2 regions of the Catellatospora sp. NPDC049609 genome follow, and region 2 is predicted to be linked to the other one. Evidence: riboswitches for the same ligand, from Rfam matches in the RefSeq annotation. Region 2 holds a riboswitch; the other holds the start of a gene.

Region 1 (10,502 bases), on a different contig from region 2:
AGAACGTGCAGCCCGTGCCGTGGTTGTTCGGCGTCTCCACCCGCGACGAGCGCAGGAACCGCGCCCCGCTGGCGGTCCACACGGCGTCGACGACCTCCGGGCCGCCCAGGTCGCCCCCGGTCACCACCACGCACTGCGGCCCGTGCGAGGCGATCTGCGCCGCCGCGCCCGCCATGTCCGCCGGGGTGCTCACCTGCCAGCCGAGCAGCGCCGACGCCTCCTCGACGTTCGGCGTCACCACCATGGCGTACGGCAGCAGCCGCTCGATCGCCGAGACCACGCCCAGGCGCCGCCCCGTCGACGCGGTCAGCACCGGGTCCAGCACCATCTTCGGCAGCTCGCCGTTGCGGGCCTTGGCCCGGATCGTCGCCGCGATCTCGCCGCTGGCGACCATGCCGACCTTCACCGCCGACACGGGCATGTCCTCCAGCACCGCGCCGAGCTGCGCCGCGACCACGGTCGCCGGCATCGGGTGCACGTCCGTGATCGTCTTGGTGTTCTGCGAGGTCACCGCGGTGATCACGCTCGCGCCGTAGCAGTCCAGCGCGGCGAACGTCTTCAGATCGGCCTGGATGCCGGCCCCTCCGCTGCTGTCGGAGCCGGCGATGGTCAGCACGAGGTGAGGGGTCATGCCGTCGCCTCCGTCAGCTCGGTGGCGGCACGGCGACTGCGCGCCTCGGGCCTGCTTCGCCCGTCGGCGGCAGGGCCGGCGGGCCATTCGGTTCGGTCACTGCGTTCGCTCATGCGATCACTGTCCCGCCGTCGCCGGGGAGGGTGTCGCACACGCCGTCCCACCCGGCGCGCAGCCGGGCGTACGCCTGCGCCGGGTCGGCGGCCCGCATGACCGCGCCCATCACGGCGATCCCGGCCGCACCGCTCTCGCGGCACGCGGCCGCGTGCTCCGGCCGCTCGACCCCGCCGAGCGCGAGCACCGGCCGGGCCGCGCGGGCGCACAGCCGCCGCAGCCCGGCCGGCTCCAGCGCCGGGCCGTAGCCGGGCTTGCTGCGGCTGGGGAAGACCGGCGACACGGTCGCGTAGTCCTCGATGGACAGCCGGGCCAGCTCGTGCGCGTCGTGGCACGAGCGGCCGAGCAGGCGGGGGCGGCCGAGCGGAGCGATGGCACCGGCCCGCAGGTGCAGCGCCTCACCGTCCAGAGTGTCCTGTCCGGCCACGATGAGCAGGCCGCCGAACGGCTTCAACAGCTCGCGCAGCGCCACGGCCAGCCGCATCCGCTGGGTACGTGGGAGATCCTTCTCCCGCAGCAGCACGGTGCGCGCGCCACCGGCCACGGCCGCGGCGATGACGTCCACCAGCGGGCGCGACGTCTGGCTGCGGTCGGTCACCACGACCACCCCGGTCACCATGCCCGTCACCACCCCGGTCACCACGTCGCGAGCCCGTCCGCCGGCGTCGAGGCGAGCGCGTGGTGGCGGACCGGGATGCGGCCGGCCTGCGCGGCGAGGCGGCCCGCGAGCACCGCGTGCCGCATCGCGGTCGCCATCGCGACCGGGTCGGCGGCCCGGGTCACCGCGCTGGCCAGCAGCACCGCGTCGCAGCCCAGCTCCATGGCGAGGGCGGCGTCGCTGGCGGTGCCGATGCCGGCGTCGAGGATGACGGGGCAGCGCACCGCCTCGCGGATGAGCCGGATGTGGTGCGGGTTGGACACGCCGAGCCCCGAGCCGATCGGCGAGCCCGCGGGCATCACCGCGGCGCAGCCCAGGTCGGCCAGGCGGCGCGCCAGCACGGGATCGTCGGTGGTGTACGGCAGCACGGTGAACCCGTCCCCCACCAGCCGTTCGGCCGCCCGCAGCAGCTCCACCGCGTCCGGAAGCAGCGTGCGGTCGTCGCCGATCACCTCCAGCTTGATCCAGTCGGTCTCGAAGGCGTCCCGGGCCAGGTGCGCGGTGCGCACCGCGTCGGTGGCGGTGTAGCAGCCGGCCGTGTTGGGCAGCAGCCGCACACCGCAGCGCTCCAGCACGTCGAGCAGCCCGGCGTGGGCGCTCGGGTCGACGCGCCGCAGCGCGACGGTGACCAGCTCGGTGCCGCCCGCCAGCAGCGCCTGCTCCAACGCGTGCAGGCTGCTCGCGCCGCCGGTGCCCAGGATGAGCCGGGAGCCGAACTCGACCCCGCCCAACAGGAACCTGTCGTCCATGCCGGTCAGCCGCCCTGCGCCGCGGTGAGCACCTCGACCCGGTCGCCGTCGGCCAGGTGGTGCTCGGGCCACTCGGCGCGGCGCACCACCTCGCCGTTGACCGCGACGGCGACGCCGCGGCGCGGCACCGCGAGCCCGGCCAGCAGCTCGGCCACGGTCCCGCCCCGCTCGGCGGGACGCGGGACGTCGTTCACCAGAATTGTGATCATCAGGCACCTCCGGCGGTGGGTCGTTGCGGCGTGAAGGGTTCCCAGAGCAGGGGCAGCGCACGGCCCTCGACCAGATCGGCCACGGCCTGCGCGGTGTACGGGGCGGCCAGCACGCCGTGCCGGTAGTGCCCGGTGGCCACCAGCAGGTCCTTCGCCAGGCGGCCCACGATCGGGCCGTTGTCGGCGGTGCCGGGGCGCTGCCCCACGGACACCTCGACCAGCGCGTGCTCGGCCAGCTCGGGCACCAGGTCGGTCGCGGCGCGCAGCAGGTCGCGGACGCCGCCCGCGGTGGCGTGGCCGTCGGCCCGCTCCTCGACCGTCGCCCCGACCAGCACCTCGCCGTCGCGGCGGGGCACCAGGTAGACGGCTCGGCCGTCGGCGTACCCCCGGATGACGTGCCGCGGCGCCGCCTGGCCGCGCAGGCGCAGGATCGCACCCTGCACGGGCCGCACCGGCAGCCCGGCCAGCGCGGCGCTCGCGCAGCCCGCGGCCAGCACCACGATGCCGTCCAGATCGGACAGCGAGCGCACCGCCTCGCGGCGGATCGGCACCAGCTCGCGCAGCGCGGCCACCACCCGGCGCGGGTCGACCTGGTGGTCGGACTCGACCAGCACGCCCCGGGCGCGCGGGTGCAGCAGCGGTTCGAGCTCGCGCAGCCGGTCGCCGTCCAGGGCGATCACCTCCGCGCCCAGCGCGCGCTGGTGCGTCCACAACCGGCGCAGCTCGGCCAGGTCGTCGGCGGTCAGCCCCACCTGCAGCGTGCCCTCGGTGCGGTGGCCCAGCTCCCGGCCGCTCGCGGCACTCAGCTCGGCGGCGTACGCGGGCCAGCGCCGCGCGCACTCCAGCAGCAGCTCGGTCAGCTCGCGCTCGCCGAAGTAGGACTCCCCCACCGGGGCGAGCATGCCCGCGGCGACGTGCGAGGCGCCACGGCCGGGAGCGGGGTCGTAGACGGTGACGTCGTGGCCGCGCCGGGCGCACTCCCAGGCGATGCTGAGCCCGATGATGCCGCCGCCTACGACGGACACGGAATGCGGTGCGGCCACCGCGGCCTCCTCCCTGCGCCGGCATTACCCGGATCAGGTTCTACGGTCGGGAGCGAGAATCAGCTCCCCTCTCAGCCTGGTTCACCAGGCTCCCGTGGGGTTCTTTTCAGTGTGGTGCACGTGTTACTTGTGTGTTGCCGTCCGTGACGGCTGTCGGCAGCGTAACCCCGCATGCACCGTCGGGCAACCCGTTGCGCCCCGCCGCGATCCTCACCACATTTCACTCACGCGACCGCGGGACCTCGCCGTGATGCCGCAGTTTCCGGGAAAGTGTCGCTTCCGGACTCGCGATGACCGCAGTTCCCCTGAACCTGCCGCCCGGCGTGTAGCCGGCGGGGCGGTCAGGCGGCGACGGTGGCGAGCAGGTCGGCGACGGCGCGGGCCGGGTCGGCGGCGTCGGAGACCGCGCCGATGACCGCGACCCCGTGCGCTCCGGCGGCGAGCAGCTCCGGCACGCGCGCCACGGTCACCCCGCCGATCGCGATGATCGGGGTCCCGGCGCACTGCCGGGCCACCGCGCGCAGGCCCTCCGGGCCGATCGACACGGGCAGACCATCCTTCGTGGACGTCGCGTAGCAGGGGCCGACGCCCAGGTAGTCGGCGCCGTCACCGACCGCGCGCAGGGCGGTGGCGGGCAGCCGCGAGGTCGCGCCGAGCACCGCGGCCGGGCCGAGCAGCCGCCGCGCCGCGGTCACCGGCAGGTCGTCCGCGCCGACGTGGCCGCCGCTGGCGCCGGTCGCGAGCGCCACGTGCAGCCGGTCGTTGACCAGCACCGGGACCCCCGCCGGGCGGCACAGCGCCACGATCTGGTTGGCCAGCTCGTACGCCATCCGGTCGGTCCAGTCGTCGGCGGGCCGGAACTGGATCACGAGATCCGGTGTGGCGACGCTCAACGCCGCCCGCACGATCGCGATCGGGTCCCGGCCGGGCCGGCTGTCGGTGATCAGATGGAGTCTCCCCAGCGCCATGCCCTCACCCTATCGATTCTCATCGGTGAATGGGTACGGGCCCTCCGTGACAGGCGGCGTCTACATCGCCTCATCCAGATCGCTGATTCTGTGAAAAGTGTTTACAGTTAGCTTCGAACGGTATGAGACTCCGCCTCGCCCTCACCGCCCTCATCCTGGGCGGCACCGCGATCGCCGCTGTCACACCGGCGGCCGCCGCACCCGCACCCGTTCCCGAGGGCGCCGCCGCGGCGGCCGCCGGATACGTCAAGGTCGGCTACTTCGTCCAGTGGGGCATCTACCGCCGCAACTTCCTGGTCAAGAACCTGCACACGTCCGGGATGGCCGCGAAGCTGACGCACATCAACTACGCCTTCGGCAACGTCGGCCCGGACGGGCGCTGCTTCGAGGCGAACGAGGCCGGCGTCGGTGACGCCTGGGCCGACTACCAGAAGCGCTTCAAGTCGGGCGAGTCGGTCGACGGGGTCGGCGACGTGGTGAGCCAGCCGCTGGCCGGCAACTTCAACCAGCTGCGCAAGCTCAAGGCGATGTATCCGCACCTGCGGATCCACCTGTCCCTGGGCGGCTGGACCTGGTCGAGGTACTTCTCCGACGCCGCGCTCACCCCGGCCTCCCGCCAGACGATGGTCGCCAGCTGCATCGACCTCTACCTCAAGGGCAACCTGCCCTTCATCGGCACCTCGCCGCACGGCGGCACCGGCAGCGCCTTCGGCGTCTTCGACGGGTTCGACCTGGACTGGGAGTGGCCCGCCTCCGCGGGTGAGGTCGGCAACGTCGTGCGCCCCGAGGACAAGCAGAACTACACCCTGCTGGCCGCCGAGTTCCGCCGCCAGCTCGACGCGTACGGCGCGCAGGTCGGCCGGTACTACTCGCTCACCGCGTTCCTGCCCGCCGACCCGGCGAAGATCAACGCCGGCATCGAGACCGCGGCGCTCTTCTCGCACCTCGACTTCGCCACGGTGCAGGGGTACGACCTGGTCGGCGCGTGGGACCCGGTCACCGGCCACCAGGCCAACCTCTACTCCACCGCGCAGTCGCCGTTCAGCGTGGACCTGGCCGTGGACACGTACCGCGCCCAGGGTGCGCCCGCCAACAAGATCGTCGTCGGCATCCCGTACTACGGCCGCGGCTGGGCCGGCGCCGCCAGCGCGAACACCGGCCTCTACCAGCCCGCGAGCGGCCCCGCCCGCGGCACCTACGAGGACGGCGTCGACGACTACAAGAAGGTCATCGCCAAGCAGGGCACCGTCTACTACGACCCGGTCGCCGGGGCCGCCTGGAAGTTCGGCGGCGGCGCCTTCTGGTCCTACGACACCCCGCAGGTCATCGCCCAGAAGACGGCCTACGTCAAAGCCAACGGCCTGGGCGGCACCATGGCCTGGTCCCTCGACGGCGACACCCCCGCCGGCGACCTCACCTCAGCGATCCACACCGGCCTGAACTGACCACCCCGCCCTAGATCGCGTCGATCTTGCACGAACTGTTGGGGATATGCCCGGAAGGGGCGTGTCGTCCCCACAGTACGCGCAAGATCGGCGCGATCCTGGTCAGCGGACGTTCCAGACCGGGGCGGGGGTTTCGAGGACCTCGCCGTCGGACTGGAACAGCAGGAAGCGGTCGAAGGAGCGGGTGAACCAGCGGTCGTGGGTCACCGCGACCACCGTGCCCTCGAAGCTGAGCAGGCCCTGTTCGAGGGCTTCGGCGCTGGCGAGGTCGAGGTTGTCGGTGGGCTCGTCGAGCAGGAGCAGGGTGACGCCGCTGAGCTCCAGCAGGAGCACCAGGAAACGGGCCTGCTGGCCCCCGGAGAGCGTGCCGAAGCGCTGCTCGGCCTGCTTGGCCAGCTCGTAGCGGTCGAGGACCTTGTACGCCGCCTCGCGGGCCAGCGAGGGGCGGTGGGTGTCGCCGCGCCACAGGATGTCGATCAGCTCGCGGCCGGCCAGGTCGGGGCGGTCGTGGGTCTGCGAGAAATGGCCGGGCACGACGCGGGCGCCCAGGCGCGCCACTCCGGTGTGCCTGACGTGGGCGTGCACGGCGCCGTCGGCCGAGCGGCCCGCGTCCTCGCCGCTGTGCGCCTGCTGCGCGAGCAGCCGCAGGAAGTGGCTCTTGCCGGTGCCGTTGGCGCCGAGCACCGCCAGGCGGTCGCCGTACCAGAGCTCCAGGTCGAACGGGAAGGTGAGGTTCTCCAGTTCGAGCTGCTCGCAGATCACGGCGCGCTTGCCGGTGCGGGAACCCGCCAGGCGCATCTGGATCTGCTGGTCCTTCGGCGGCAGCGGCGGCGGGCCGGCCTCCTCGAACTTGCGCAGCCGGGTCTGCGCGGCCTGGTAGCGCGAGGCCAGGCCGTCGTTGTACGCCGCCTTCTGCTTGTACATCAGCATCAGCGCGCGCAGCTTCTCGTGCTCCTCGTCCCAGCGGCGGCGGCGCTCCTCCATGCTGTCGTGCCGGGCCACCCGGGCCTCGTGCCACGACGCGAACGAGCCGACGTGCGTCCAGGCGCTGCCGCCCTCGACCGCGACCACCCGGTCGGCGGTCTGGTTGAGCAGCTCCCGATCGTGCGAGACGTAGAGCACGGACTTCTTCGACTCGCGCAGCCGCTGCTCCAGCCAGCGTTTGGCGGGCACGTCGAGGAAGTTGTCCGGCTCGTCGAGCAGCAGCACCTCGTCGGTGCCGCGCAGCAGCAGCTCCAGGGCGAAGCGCTTCTGCTGCCCGCCGGACAGGGTGCGCACCGGGCGGTCCCGGCAGGCGTCCCAGGACAGCTCCAGGATCAGCGTGGACACGGTGTCGAAGAGCACCTCGGCCTCATAGCCGCCGGCCTCGCCGTACGCCGACAGCGCCTCGGCGTAGCGCAGCTGGGCCTGCTGGGCTGAGCTGCTCAGCCGGCCGCGGGCCTCCGCCTCGCGCATCGCCTGCTCGGCCTTGACCAGGCGTGACCCGGCCGCCTGCAACCGCGGCTCGACGAGCGAGAACGCCATCTCGGCCAGGGTCAGCTCGCTGCCGCCCGGCGCGCCGGTCGCGGCCGACGAGCCGAGCATGCCGATGAACTGGCGCATCACGCCCAGCCCGCCGGAGCGCGCGACGGCGCCGACGGTCACCGGCAGGTCGCCGGAGACCATCCGCAGCAACGTCGTCTTGCCCGCGCCGTTCGGCCCGACCAGCGCGACCTTCGCCCCCTCGCCGACCCGGAACGAGACGTCGGAGAACAGTTCGCGCCCGTCGGGCAGGCTGAAGGCGACACCGGCCACATCCACGTATCCCACGCCGGAATACTGCCTGATCAGGCGGGCTCGGGGCGAGTCACTTTCAGCACCCGGAAGCCCGACCCGCTGGCGTGCCGCTCGGTCGGCCAGCCCTGCTCGGCCAGCCACTGCTGCAGCGAGTCCGCGCCCTTGTGCTTGGCCACCACCAGCCACGCCGTGCCGCCCGGCGTGAGCCGCGGCAGCCAGCGCAGCAGCAGCGCATGCAGCTCCTCCTTGCCGATGCGGATCGGCGGGTTGGACCAGATCTGCGTGAACACGACATCGCCCGGCACGCCGTCCGGATCGGCCACCCGCACCCGGTCCGCCACCTGCAACCGCTTCGCGTTCTCGGCGGTCAGCTCGCGGGCGCGGGCGTTGACGTCGACCGCCCACACCTGCGTGCCCGGCGACCGCGTGGCCAGCACCATGCTGATCGGCCCGTAGCCGCAGCCCAGGTCCAGCAGGCTGCCGGCGCTGTCCGCCGCGGGCAGCTCGGCCTTCTTGAGCAGCACCGTGGTGCCGGGGTCGAGGCGGGTGGCGGAGAAGACGCCACCGGCCGCCGCCAGCTCGTAATCACGCCCCCCGATGGTGAAGACGACCTCGCGCGGGCGCGCCGACGCGCCCGGCTCCGCAGTGAAATAGTGCTCGCCCACCCGCACATTCTCCCCCGAACGGTCGGACTCGACCGCCGCAGGGTTATTGGCGACTGTGTCGTCCATTACGCTGTGCGACATGGCTCACGGCTACGGCGCTGGTTCGGGGGACTGGCCGCCACCTTCCCGTCGTGACCCGCGCGACCTCGATACGCCCGGTCCCCGTGCACCAGGGGACACGGGTGCCGGTCGGCACGGGTCACCACGCGACAGTGCCCATGACTCTGAGTCACCAAGCCGCACCGGATCGCCAGGCGGAGGCCGCCGGCGGGCCCCCGAGCCGCCGCAGCACCCGGCGCCGGACCGCTTCAACGGCTTCGTGGAGCGCAAACCCCCGAGCGAGCCCCCGGGCGGCATGCCCGGCCGCGCCGCCGGGCGACCGGCCGCACCGCCGCCGCAGACCCCGCGCACCGGCGGTCGCGGCGCCATCCCGGGCGGTCCGCCCGGCCCGCCCGCGTCGCCGCTGGCCTACGACCCGCGCCGTGCCGCCGAGCCGCGGTTCGCCCCGCCCACCCGCCGCGGTCCCGCGCCCGGTGAGCCGCCCGGCGCCCGCAACGGCGCGCTGGCCCGCCCGCGCGGCGTCGAGGACCCGCCGCCGTCCGCGCACCGCGGCGCCCCGCCCGGCACGCCCGCGGCACCGCCCCGGCGCAACGTCACCGAGCCCCGCCAGCGATCCGCCCCGCCCGCCACGCCGGTCTCCCCCGGTCTCGGCGCGCCCGGCCGCCCCGGCGGGATGCCGCGCGCGGTCCCCGCGAACCCGGGCGCACCCGTCCGCGTCGTGCCCCCGCCGCCGACCCGCCCGACGGTGACCCCGCCGCCGGTGCCGCCGCGGCAGACCGGCCCGCGCCCGGCCGCCGCGGCGGGTGGCCTGGCCGCCGCCGGCCTGCAGCGGCTGGCGGTCAACCCGAACATGTCCAGCCGGTGGAAGAAGGCGCTGAGCGTGCTCGGCGTCGTCGCGGTGCTGGGCGTCTGCGCGGTCGGCTCGTTCCTCATGGTGCTGGACGAGAAGAAGGGCAACCAGGCGCAGGCCAACAGCTCGCCGCCGCCGACGGCCACCCCGGTCGACATCACCTCGCGCGAGGTGGACCCGAAGCCGCTCACCGCCGCTGAGGTCTTCCCCGGCACGCAGATCGTCATCGACCCGAACAAGCCCACCGAGGTCTACACCGTCATCAAGCCGCAGGTGCTCACCGACTGCCGGGCGGCGGCCAGCGGCGAGATCACCAAGCTGATCACGAAACTGGGCTGCAGCCAGGTCGTCCGCGGCACCATGAAGTCCCCCAACGGGGCGTACCTGGTCACCGGCGGCATCGTGAACCTGGACACGGTCGCGAACGCCGAGCAGGCGTACGAGGCGATCAAGCCGATCGTCGACGACGGCAAGGGCCGGTTCCTCGGCTACGCGCCCGACCGGCAGGCCAAGAAGAGCATCACCAAGCCGCTCGCCCTCGCCTCCACCCACGCGGGCTGGAACATCAAGGGCCACTACCTGGTCTACTGCGTGATCGCCCGGTCCGACGGCGAGGAGATCGCGGTCGGCGACCCGTTCGCCAAGCAGATCCTCTACGACGTCATCGAGTTCTACCTGCGGGGCAGGGTGCTCGAAGACCGCGCCACCGACCCGATCGCCAGCGCCTCCCCCGCCCCCGCCGCCAGCTAGGAAGGAAGGAAGGGCACCTTCTTAACGCCATGCGTTGTAGAAGGTGCCCTTCTTAACGTGCTCGCCCTTCGTGGGCTCCTGCCTGGTCAGCCCTCGCGCGCCGCGCGGGCCAGCCCGGCCGGTACGCCACGCAGGTTGCGGGTCTGCTCGGCGCGGGCGGCGAACTCCGCCTCGTCCGGGTAACCGACCTCGACCAGGTTCAGCCCGTGCGGCGGCGCCACCACGACCTCGCTGGAGCGCTCGTGGCGCGTCAGCAGCGACGCCGGCCAGTCCGGCTCCCGCCGGCCGTCCCCCACCGTCACCATCGCCCCGACGAGGCTGCGCACCATCGCCTGGCAGAACGCGTCGGCCTGCACCGTGGCGACCAGCACCCCGTCGGGCTCGCGCCGCCATGACATCGCCGTGATGTGCCGGATGGTCGTCGCGTGCTCCTTGCGCTTGCAGAACGCCGCGAAGTCATGCTCGCCGCACAGCCCCGCCGCGGCGGCGTTGAGCCGGTCCAGGTCGAGCGGGCGCACCCAGTGCAGGGTGTCGTGGCGCCGCAGCGGGTCCGGCCCCGGCGCGGCGTCGCAGACGCGGTACTC
Region 2 (10,502 bases):
ACTCCATGCCGTACGCCGTCGCGGCGATGTAGGCGATCTTCGTGGCGACGGCCTCGTGCTGCCCGACCGGCCGGCCCCACTGCACGCGCTGCTGCGACCACTGCCGGGCCACGCTCAGGCACCACTTGGCCGCGCCCACGCACATGGCGGGCAGCGACAGCCGGCCGGTGTTCAGCGTGCTCAGCGCGATCTTGAGGCCCTGCCCCTCGCCGCCGATGACGTTCTCGGCCGGGACGAACACGTCGTGGAACCGGGTGACGCTGTTCTCCAGGCCGCGCAGCCCGAGGAAGCCGTTGCGCCGCTCGACGGTGATCCCGTCCGAGTCCCCCTCGACCACGAACGCGGTGATGCCGCCGCGCCGGCCGTCGCCCTTGGGCACCATCGCCATGACCACGAGCAGCGTGGCCACGGTGCCGTTGGTGGCCCACAGCTTGACGCCGTTGAGCAGGTAGCCGCCCTCGACCGGGGTGGCCACGGCCGACATGCGGGCCGGGTCGGAGCCGACGTCGGGCTCGGTGAGCAGGAACGCCGACACCTCGCCCGCGGCGAGCCGGGGCAGGAAGCGCTGCTTCTGCTCGGGCGTGCCGAACAGCTTCAGCGGTTGCGGCACCCCGATCGACTGGTGCGCCGACAGCAGCGCGCCGATCGCCGGGCTGGCCGAACCGGCCAGCGTCAGCGCGCGGCAGTAGTCCAGGTGGGACAGGCCGAGGCCGCCGTACGCGGGATCGATCTTCATGCCGAAGGCGCCCAGCTCGGCCAGGCCGTGGAAGACCTCGTCGGGGATGCGGGCGTCGCGCTCGATGGCGGCCCCGTCGACCTCCGTGGCGACGTAATCGGCCAGCTTGGCCAGGAACGCCTCGGCGTCGGGGTCGGGTGCGGGCTGCGGCCACGGGTGGATCAGATCCATCCGCAACCGGCCGAGGAACAGCTGCTTACCGAAACTGGGCTTGCGCCACTCGCTCTCCCGGGCGGCCTCGGCCACCTGGCGAGCCTGCTCTGCGGTCACCTCACGCTGCACGGTCGTCATCGCCGACTCCCTGTCGTCCGGCCGGACGTGGGATGCCGCCCGCGCGCCGCTCCAGCGGCGGCGCACCGCGACGTGCCATGTCCGGTGTTGCGCCCATAATCACGCTACCGCGCGGTACTACTGATCGGTAGCAGTTGGCAGGACGACGCGGTGTGGCTACTCGTACTGCTCCGCCGGAGCAGGCACCGTGCGCCACTCGAGCACCTCGATGAACGGGATGTCGTCGCCGTTGACCGGGTCGGTCCCCCGCTGGTCGGAGTACTTCCCGGTGATCTCGACCCAGCTGTCGTCGGTCAGCCCGCGCGGCACCCCGCCGTTCATGCCCACCTTGATCGGGCGGGCGTCGGCCGCGCAGCAGGACAGGATCATGCGGGTGAGCAGCTGGCCGCCGTCCGGACCGGCCGACAGGAAGCCGGTGACCCGGATCTGCCGGTCGCCGATCGACCGGCCCTCGTCGAAGATCGCGCGGGTGGCGTAGTCGAGCACGCTGATCCGGGCCGGGTCGCCGTCGGGCAGCGCCGGGAAGTCGGACACCTGCTGGGACGACAGCGCGCTGCCGGCCTGGCCCGCGGCGTACGACCCGAGCGCGGGTGGGGCGACCAGCAGCAGGCCCAGCACGGGGGCGATGAGCAGCCAGCCGACCCGCGGCTCCCGATGACCGTGGGAACTGTCGGGGTGCTCGTGGGAGCCGTCGGCGCACTCGGTGTCGAGCGTGGAGCCGTGGCGCAGGTCGTACCAGATGGTCATCACGGCGGCGACGACCAGCAGCGCGCCCGCGGCGATCAGGAAGGGCTGCAGCCCGGCCTTGACATAGCGCAGGTACATGTCGGTGAGGCTCGCCTTGAGGATGGCGCCGCCGAGCAGCAGCAGCACCACGCCCTGGGCCTGTCGGTTCACAGCAGCACCATCCCGGCTCCGGCGGCGACCAGCACGGCCGTGACGAACGTGGCGGGGGCGAAGCGCACCGCGAAGCGCCGGCCGAACACCCCGGCCTGCATGGAGATGAGCTTCAGGTCGACCATCGGGCCGACGACCAGGAACGCCAGCCGCGCGGTGAGCGAGAACTGGCTCAGCGAGGCGGCGACGAACGCGTCGGCCTCCGAGCACAGCGACAGCAGCACGGCCAGCACCGCGAGCGCCAGCACGGACAGCACCGGCCGGTCGGCCACCGACTGCAGCACCGACTCGGGCACGAGCACGTTGATGGTGGCCGCGGCCATCGCGCCGAGCACCAGGAAGCCGCCCGCGTGCACGATGTCGTGGCGGCAGGCCGCCCAGAACGCCCGCGCCTTGGACAGGTCGTCCAGCTCGGGCCGGTGCGGCAGCCTGATCCAGTCCTGCCGGCCCAGCCGCAGCCACAGCCAGCCCATGATCATCGCGACGATCAGGCTGGCCCCACCGCGGGCGACGACCATCTCGGGGTTGTTCGGGAAGGCGACCGCGGTGGCGGCCAGCACGATCGGGTTGATCGCGGGCGCGGCCAGCAGGAACGCCAGCGCGGCGGCCGGGGTGACCCCGCGCCGGATCAGCGAGCCGGCGATCGGCACGGAGCCGCACTCGCAGCCCGGCAGCACCACCCCGGCGCAGCTGGCCACGGGCACCGCCAGCGCGGGGTGCTTCGGCAGCGCCCTGGCCCAGAACGAGCGGGGCACGAACACCGCGATCACCGCCGACAGCGCGACGCCGAACACCAGGAACGGGGTGGCCTGCACCATCACCGACACGAAGACGGTGGTCCAGGTCTGCAGCAGCGGGGTGGAGATCGCGTCGGCGATCGGCCCGCGGAAGAGCAGCAGTGCGATGAGCAGCACCGCGAGCAGCTCGACGGAGCCGACACGGCCGCCCAGCAGCCGGGTCCGGGCCGGACCGGCCCCACCGGGCCGTGCCGGAGGCGCCGCGGACGGGCGCTGATCGACGGAGGTCACGGGGGTCCTTAGGTATCGGGGGTGTGCCGACCGGCACAGGGTACCGCCACGCGGTTCGGTGCTAGCCTCATCGGCACAAGCGCCGCCCGCAGGCGGCTTCAGATGAACAAACAGAAACGACAGGGGAGCGCACAGCGCTGAGAGTGCGGCAACGGCCGCAGACCCTCGAACCTGATCTGGGTAATGCCAGCGCAGGGAGTTCGGTCAACACCTCACCGCCACGTCGGCTTTCGGCATACTCGAATCGGGTATTCCGGGCGCGGCGTGTGCACTTCTCCTCGTTCGTCCCCTTAACGGACCAGGAGTCTCCGCATGAACAACCACCGCTGGCGCACCGTCGACATCGTGGTCGCCTCGATCCTCGCCGTCACCTTCGGCGTCATCTTCTGGGCCTGGGGCCTGCTGTGGAACGGCCCCGCCGGGGCGATCTTCGGCGCGACCTTCCCGCCCGCCGCCGCCGCCATCTACGGCGTATGGCTGCTGCCCGCCGTGCTCGCCCCGCTGATCATCCGCAAGGCGGGCGCCGGCATCTACACCGAGCTGGTCGCGGCGATCGTCTCCGCGCTGCTCGGCACCTCCTGGGGCATCAGCGTGCTCTGGTACGGCCTGGCCGAGGGCGCGGCCGGCGAGCTGGGCTTCGCGCTCGGCGGCTACAAGCGCTGGGGCCTGCCGCAGGCCCTGCTCGCCTCGGTGCTCGCCGGTGCCACCGCCGCCGGGCTCGACCTGTACTACTACTACGCGGACTGGCAGGCCGACTGGAAGCTCGCGTACGTCGGCATCGTCATGGCCAGCACCGTCCTGTTCGCCGGCATCGGCGGGCACTACTCGACCAAGGCCCTGGCCGGCACCGGCGTGCTGGACCGGTTCCCCTCCGGCCGCGCCCGCGACCTGGTCTGATGATCGAGCTCGAGGGGTACGGGTGGCGGCACGCCGGCCGCCGCGCGTGGGCGGTGCGCGGGCTCGACCTGCGTATCGAGCGCGGCGAACGGGTGCTGCTGCTCGGCCCCTCGGGCGCGGGCAAGTCCACTCTGCTGCACGCCCTGGCCGGGCTGCTGCCGCAGGACTCCGGCGAGGCCGAGGGCACGATCCGGATCGCCGCCGGCCGGGCGGGCACCCGGCCGGTCCCCGCGGTGGGCATCGTCTTCCAGGACCCGCAGTCGCAGCTGGTGATGTCACGGGCCGGGGACGAGGTCGCGTTCGGCCTGGAGAACCTGGGCCGGCCGCCGGAGCAGATCTGGCCCCGCGTGGACGAGGTGCTCGACCGGGTCGGCTTCCCCTACCCGCGGGACCGGGCCACCGACGCGCTCTCCGGCGGCGAGCAGCAGCGGCTGGTGCTGGCCGGGGCGCTCGCCCCAGCACCCGAACTGCTGCTGCTCGACGAGCCCACCGCCAACCTCGACCCGGCCGGTGCCGCCCTGGTGCGGCAGGCGCTGCGCGACGCGGTCGGCGCCGACACCACCGTCGTGCTCGTCGAGCACCGCATCGCCGAGGTGCTGGAGCTGGTCACCCGCGTGGTCGTGCTGGAGCCCGGCGGCGGCGTACGCGAGGACATCCCGCCGCACCTGCTGACCGGGCCGCTCGGCGCGGAGCTCGCCGCGGCCGGGGTATGGGTGCCCGGCCACCCCGCCGCCGCCCGCCGCGCCGCCGGCCCGCCCGGCGAGGTGCTGCTGTCCACCCACGACCTGCGGGTACGCCACCTCGCCTACCCCGACACGACGCTGTACGCCGGGCAGGCGCTGGCGGTGACCGGCCCCAACGGCTCCGGCAAGTCGACCCTGGCCCTGGCGCTGGGCGGCCTGCTCGCCCCGGCCTCGGGCGAGGTACGCGGCCCGGACGGCCCACCGCACCGCTGGCGCGCCCGCACCCTGGCGGGCCGGATCGGCTCGGTGTTCCAGAACCCGGAGCAGCAGTTCGTCACCGCGAGCGTGCGCGACGAGCTGGCGCTGGGCGGCACCCCGCCCGGCCGGATCGACGAGCTGCTGACCCGGCTGCGGCTGGACCACCTGGCCGGGGCGAACCCGTTCACCCTCTCCGGAGGCGAGGCGCGGCGGCTGTCGGTGGCCACCGCGCTGGCCGCCCGCCCCCGCCTGCTGATCCTCGACGAGCCCACCTTCGGGCAGGACCGGCGCACCTGGCTCGAACTGGTCGACCTGCTCGCCGGGCTGCGCGACGACGGACACGGGATCGTCACCGTCACCCACGACCCCGACGTCGTCGACACCCTGGCCGACCGGGTGCTGCGGCTGGAGGCCGCGCCGTGACCGGGCCGGTCGCCGTCACCGCCCGCCCCACGCGGTCCGGGGCGCCGCTGGCACGGCGCACGCCCGTGGCGAAGATCGTCGCGCTGGCGCTGTTCACCACGGCGGCGCTGCTCACCCGGGACGTGGCCGCGCTGGGGTTCGCGCTGGCGGTGACGTTCCTGGCCGCGCCGCTGTTCGGGATCACGCCGTGGGGGCTGCTGCGGCGCGGCTGGCCGGCGCTGCTCGGCGCGGGCACCGTGGTGCTGTCGCTGGCGCTGTTCGCCGCCGACCGGTCCGGCACCGTCCTGTTCGCGGCCGGGCCGCTCGTGATCACCACGACCGTGCTGCTGAACGCGCTGTCGCTGGCGCTGCGCCTGCTGGCCATCGCGCTGCCCAGCGTGCTGGTGTTCAGCACCACCGACCCGACCGACCTGGCCGACTCGCTGATCCAGCACGCCCGGGTGTCCCCGCGCTTCGCGATCGGCGCGCTGGCCGCGTTCCGGCTGGTGGGGCTGCTCGGCGACGAGTGGCAGATGATCGCGATGGCGCGCCGGGCCCGCGGCATCGACGCCGGGCGCAACCCGCTGCGCTGGTTGCGCCTGTTCGCGAGCACGGCGTTCGGCCTGCTGGTCGGGGCGATCCGGCGCGGCACCCGGCTGGCCGTGGCGATGGACGCCCGCGGCTTCGACGCGGGCCTGCCGCGTACCGTCGCCCGGCCGATGCCCTGGCAGGCGGCCGACTGGCTGCTCGTCGCGGCCGGCGCCGCACTGGCCGCCGCGATCCAGCTCATCGCCCACCGCTGAGGCGAGCGGCGGCACGAATCCCCTGGGCGGCCCGCCCGTGACCGGCGCCGATCCGGGTGGTCGCGACGATGCGTGGTGGTGAACCCCCGCGAAGATCCGTGGACTTGCCTGGCAGATGGGCGAATCATGGACGCCGGTACGCCCATGTGCCAGGCAAGTCGGGTGATCAAGCGGCGGGGGGCGGGGCCACGGGGTTGGGCAGGGCGCCGCCGAAGCGGCGGTCGCGCTGGGCGTAGAGCTCGCAGGCGTACCACAGGTGGCGGCGGTCGAAGTCGGGCCAGAGCGTGTCCAGGTAGACGTGCTCGGCGTACGCCGACTGCCAGATCAGGTAGTTGCTGGTGCGCTGCTCGCCGGACGGGCGCAGGAACAGGTCCACCTCGGGCACCTCGGGGTGGTAGAGGTAGCGCGCGAAGACCTTCTCGTTGATCTTGTCGGGCTTGAGCCGGCCGAGTGCGACGTCGCGGGCGATCGCGGCGGCCGCGTCGGCGATCTCCGCCTGGCCGCCGTAGTTCACGCAGAACTGCAGGGTGAGCTTGGTGTTGTGCCGGCTCATCTGCTCGGCCGTCTCCAGCTCGTCGATGACGCTCTTCCACAGCCGCCCGCGCCGGCCCGACCACACGATGCGTACGCCCAGGTCGTTGAGCATGTCGCGGCGGCGGCGGATGACGTCGCGGTTGAAGCCCATCAGGAAGCGCACCTCCTCGGGCGAGCGCTTCCAGTTCTCCGTCGAGAACGCGTACGCCGACAGGTACGGCACGCCGATCTCCAGCGCCCCCTCGATGGTGTCGAACAGCGAGAACTCGCCGCGCTTGTGGCCCTCGGTGCGGGGCAGCCCGCGGTCCTTGGCCCAGCGGCCGTTGCCGTCCATCACGATGGCGATGTGCTTGGGCAGCGCCTCGGCGGGCAGCTTCGGCGGGGTCGCGCCGGTCGGGTGCGGGGTGGGCGGCTTCGGCTCACGCGCCTGCCGAGTTCTGATCAAGGCATATCCCCTGCTCCGGGCCGGAACCGTGGCTCAGGACGGCTCCCGGCGGTCTACCAACGGCAGCGAGCGTAGCTGCCGCTCCAGGTGCCACTGCAAATGCGCCGCCACGAATCCCGCACATTCGCGCTGCACCGGCTGCTCGGCCAGCTCGGCGGCGGCCCAGTCGCCCTCCAGCAGCGCCGACATCAGGTCGAGGGTGGCCGGGTCGGGGTGCGCGGCGCCGGGCGGGCGGCAGTTCAGGCAGGTCACCCCGCCGGCGGGCACGGAGAACGCCCGGTGCGGACCGGCCTCGCCGCACACCGCGCAGTCGCGCAGCGCCGGAGCCCAGCCCGCCTGGGACATCGCGCGCAGCAGGTACGCGTCGAGCACCAGCGTGCTGGAGCGCTGCCCCTCCGCGAGCGCCCGCAGCGCACCGAGGGTGAGCTGGTAGAGCCGCAGCGCGGGCTCCCGCTCGACCGGGGTGAGGCGCTCGGCCAGCTCCACGATCGCGCTGGCGGCGGTGTAGCGCGGGTAGTCGGTCAGGAAGCGGCGGGCGAACAGGTCACGGCCCTCGACCTGGGTCACCGTGTCCAGCGAGCTGCCCTCGCTGCACTGCACGTCGACGTGGCCGAAGGGCTCCAGCCGCGCGCCGAAGCGCGACGTGGTGCGGCGGACCCCCTTGGCGACCGCGCGGACCCGGCCGTGCTGCCGGGTCAGCAGCGTGACGATGCGGTCGGCCTCGCCCAGCTTCTGCACCCGCAGCACGAGCGCGTCGTCGCGGTAGAGGGGTCGGCGCATGCCCGGCATAGGCGCGAGCCTACCGACCCCTGCCGACTAGAAGCCGAGGCGGCGGAGCTGGCGGGGGTCGCGCTGCCAGTCCTTGGCGACGCGCACGTGCAGGTCCAGGTAGATGCGGGTGCCGAGCAGCTCCTCGATGTCGGCGCGCGCCTTGGTGCCGACCTCCTTGAGGCGAGAGCCGCGCGCGCCGATCATGATGGCCTTCTGGCTCTGCCGCTCGACGTAGACGTCGGCGTAGACCTTGGTCACCTTGTCCTCGGGGATGATCTCCTCGACCAGGACCGCGATGGAGTGCGGCAGCTCGTCGCGTACGCCCTCCAGGGCGGCCTCGCGGATCATCTCGGCGATCAGCACGTGCTCGGGCTCGTCGGTGAGCATGCTGTCCGGGTAGAGCTGCGGCGACTGCGGCAGGTGCCCGACCATCACGTCGACCAGCGTGTCGAGCTGCGAGTTGGCCACCGCGCTGACCGGGACCACGTCGGCGAAGTCCCCGAGGGCGTTCACCGCGAGCAGCTGCTCGGCCAGGGTCTTCTTGTCCACCAGGTCGGTCTTGGTGACGACGGCGACGACGGTCGCCTTCAGGCCGGAGATCTCCCCGGCGATGAAGGTGTCGCCCTTGCCGACCGGCTCGTTGGCGGGGATGCACAGGCCGATCACGTCGGTCTCGCTCCACGTGGCGCGGACCAGGTCGTTGAGGCGTTCGCCGAGCAGGGTGCGCGGGCGGTGCAGGCCGGGGGTGTCCACGAGCACCAGCTGCGCGTCCGGCCGGTGCAGCACGGCGCGGATGACATGCCGCGTGGTCTGCGGTTTGTTCGACGTGATCGCGATCTTCTGGCCGACGATCGCGTTCGTCAGGGTCGACTTGCCCGCGTTGGGCCGCCCCACGAAACAGGCAAAACCGGCACGGTATGAGTTATCCGCCACTCACGTAACGTACCTTCACGGCTGGAAGGCGGGTTCGTCGGCGTACCCCCGCCGCACCGTGGGCTGCTCGGCGACGAGCGCGGCGAACAGGTCGTCGACCGGGCAGTCGAGCAGCCCGGCCAGCGGGACCAGGGTCGTCGCGCCGTCGGCGTACGCCCCGAACAGCTCGCCGACCAGGCGCGCGGGCGACCGCCGGGTCCGGGCCGCGGTCATCGCGGCCAGCAGCGCGTCCCGGCCGGACGGCCCCTGGTGGCAGCGCGCCGCGGTCCACCGGCTCAGCTCGCCGTGCCGGGGGGCGTCGACCAGCCCGAGCGCCCGCAGCCGGGCGGCCATCGCCCCGGCCGACACCCCGAACCCGCGCACCAGCTCGGCGAAGCAGGCGTCGGTGACCTCACGCCGCCCGGTCACCGCCACCACCTCGTCGTAGGGCATCAGGAACGCGGCGGCGAACGCGTCGGCCCGCACCTCCCCGTCGGCGCGCTGGGCGCCGGGGGCCAGCTCCTGGTCGAGCAGCGGCTCGTCGGCGTCACCGGCCAGCACGTGCCCGAGGGCGTGCGTGAGCGCGAAGCGCTGCCTGGTGAACCGGCTGGTCACCGCCGCCAGGATGAGCCTGCTGTGGCCGGTCTGCCGGCTCAGCGCGTCGGCGCCGCCGGGCAGCGGAAGCAGCGCGACGTCGACCGCGTACGCCTGCTCGATGGCGGCGGCGAGGTCCGCGGTGGCCAGCCCGTGCAGGCCGGGCCGGCCGGTGGCGGCGCGCACCGCGGTGACGGCGCGTTCGGCGAGCTCCCGCCCGGCCGGGGCGGGCGGGCCCGGCGGCAGGGCGGGCAGCGCGGCCAGGCGCGGGCGGCGGCCCAGCAGGCGCAGCGTCTCGTACGCCGCGGCGAACCGGTCCACCAGCGCGCGCAGGTCGTCCCCGGCGCCGGGCGCGGCGGCCGGCGGGGCGGGTGCGCGGGTGCGGCCGGTGAGCAGCCAGTCGACGCTGACGTCCCCGGCGTCGGCGATGAGGGCCAGCTCCAGCGAGGTGAAGCGGCGCACCGCGTTGAGCGACTTGGACAGCTTGTCGGCGCTGATGCCGACCAGCTCGCTGAAGGCGGCCTGGCTGGGCGAGACCCGGATGATCACCGAGCGCACCCGGTCGACGACACCCTCATCCATGGCCGTCACCGTAATGACGGATAGCGATAATCGCAACGGCCCCGGTCTGCCCGCCGCCGGGGCGGCAGGCGGGCACGGCGCGGCGACACGCGGAGGCGCTCCGGTACGGTGATCTCCGTGGAGCTGCTGCACTCGGGCAAGGTCAGAGACGTCTACCGCGACGGCGCGGACATCATCCTGGTGGCGTCGGACCGGCTGTCCATCTACGACGTCATCCTGCCGACGCCGATCCCGGACAAGGGCCGGGTGCTGACCCAGCTCTCGCTGTGGTGGTTCGAGCAGCTCAAAGACATCGTGCCCAACCACGTCATCTCCGAGGACGTGCCTGCCGAGTTCGCCGGGCGCGCGGTGCGCTGCCGGGCGCTGACCATGGTGCCGGTGGAGTGCGTGGCCCGCGGCTACCTCACCGGCGGCGGGCTCAAGGAGTACCAGGCCGGCGGCACCGTGTCCGGCGTGGCGCTGCCGCCCGGCCTGACCGAGGCGTCGCGCCTGGCCGAGCCGGTGTTCACCCCGTCCACCAAGGCCCCGGTCGGCGAGAAGGACCAGCCGATGACGTACGCCGAGGTGGTCGACAAGGTCGGCGCCGACACCGCGGCGCAGCTGCGCGACATCACGCTCGCCGTGTACGCCCGCGGCCGCGACCTCGCCGCCGAGCGCGGCATCATCCTC

What was found. A riboswitch is a leader RNA that binds a small molecule or an ion and turns the genes downstream of it on or off. The one in region 2 is predicted to bind thiamine pyrophosphate.
Region 1: it holds a riboswitch for thiamine pyrophosphate, as region 2 does, so the genes downstream of both, thiO (glycine oxidase ThiO) here and AB0J67_RS11965 (ECF transporter S component) in region 2, are expected to answer to the same signal.

The regions. Positions count from the first base shown of each region.
Region 1 is NZ_JBFAOU010000066.1:22,169-32,670, forward strand. It holds gene thiD (bifunctional hydroxymethylpyrimidine kinase/phosphomethylpyrimidine kinase) at 1-631, opposite strand, end outside; gene AB0J67_RS19855 (thiamine phosphate synthase) at 741-1,364, opposite strand; gene AB0J67_RS19860 (thiazole synthase) at 1,382-2,161, opposite strand; gene thiS (sulfur carrier protein ThiS) at 2,158-2,361, opposite strand; gene thiO (glycine oxidase ThiO) at 2,361-3,404, opposite strand; TPP riboswitch at 3,398-3,510, opposite strand; gene thiE (thiamine phosphate synthase) at 3,746-4,372, opposite strand; gene AB0J67_RS19880 (glycoside hydrolase family 18 protein) at 4,495-5,817, shown strand; gene AB0J67_RS19885 (ATP-binding cassette domain-containing protein) at 5,920-7,626, opposite strand; gene AB0J67_RS19890 (methyltransferase) at 7,644-8,258, opposite strand; gene AB0J67_RS19895 (hypothetical protein) at 8,578-9,918, shown strand; gene truA (tRNA pseudouridine(38-40) synthase TruA) at 10,005-10,502, opposite strand, start outside.
Region 2 is NZ_JBFAOU010000030.1:48,308-58,809, reverse strand. It holds gene AB0J67_RS11980 (acyl-CoA dehydrogenase family protein) at 1-1,027, opposite strand, end outside; gene AB0J67_RS11975 (TIGR03943 family protein) at 1,184-1,924, opposite strand; gene AB0J67_RS11970 (permease) at 1,921-2,877, opposite strand; TPP riboswitch at 3,064-3,168, shown strand; gene AB0J67_RS11965 (ECF transporter S component) at 3,265-3,849, shown strand; gene AB0J67_RS11960 (ABC transporter ATP-binding protein) at 3,849-5,213, shown strand; gene AB0J67_RS11955 (energy-coupling factor transporter transmembrane component T) at 5,210-5,995, shown strand; gene AB0J67_RS11950 (isoprenyl transferase) at 6,162-6,974, opposite strand; gene recO (DNA repair protein RecO) at 7,008-7,763, opposite strand; gene era (GTPase Era) at 7,791-8,678, opposite strand; gene AB0J67_RS11935 (XRE family transcriptional regulator) at 8,694-9,833, opposite strand; gene AB0J67_RS11930 (phosphoribosylaminoimidazolesuccinocarboxamide synthase) at 9,951-10,502, shown strand, end outside.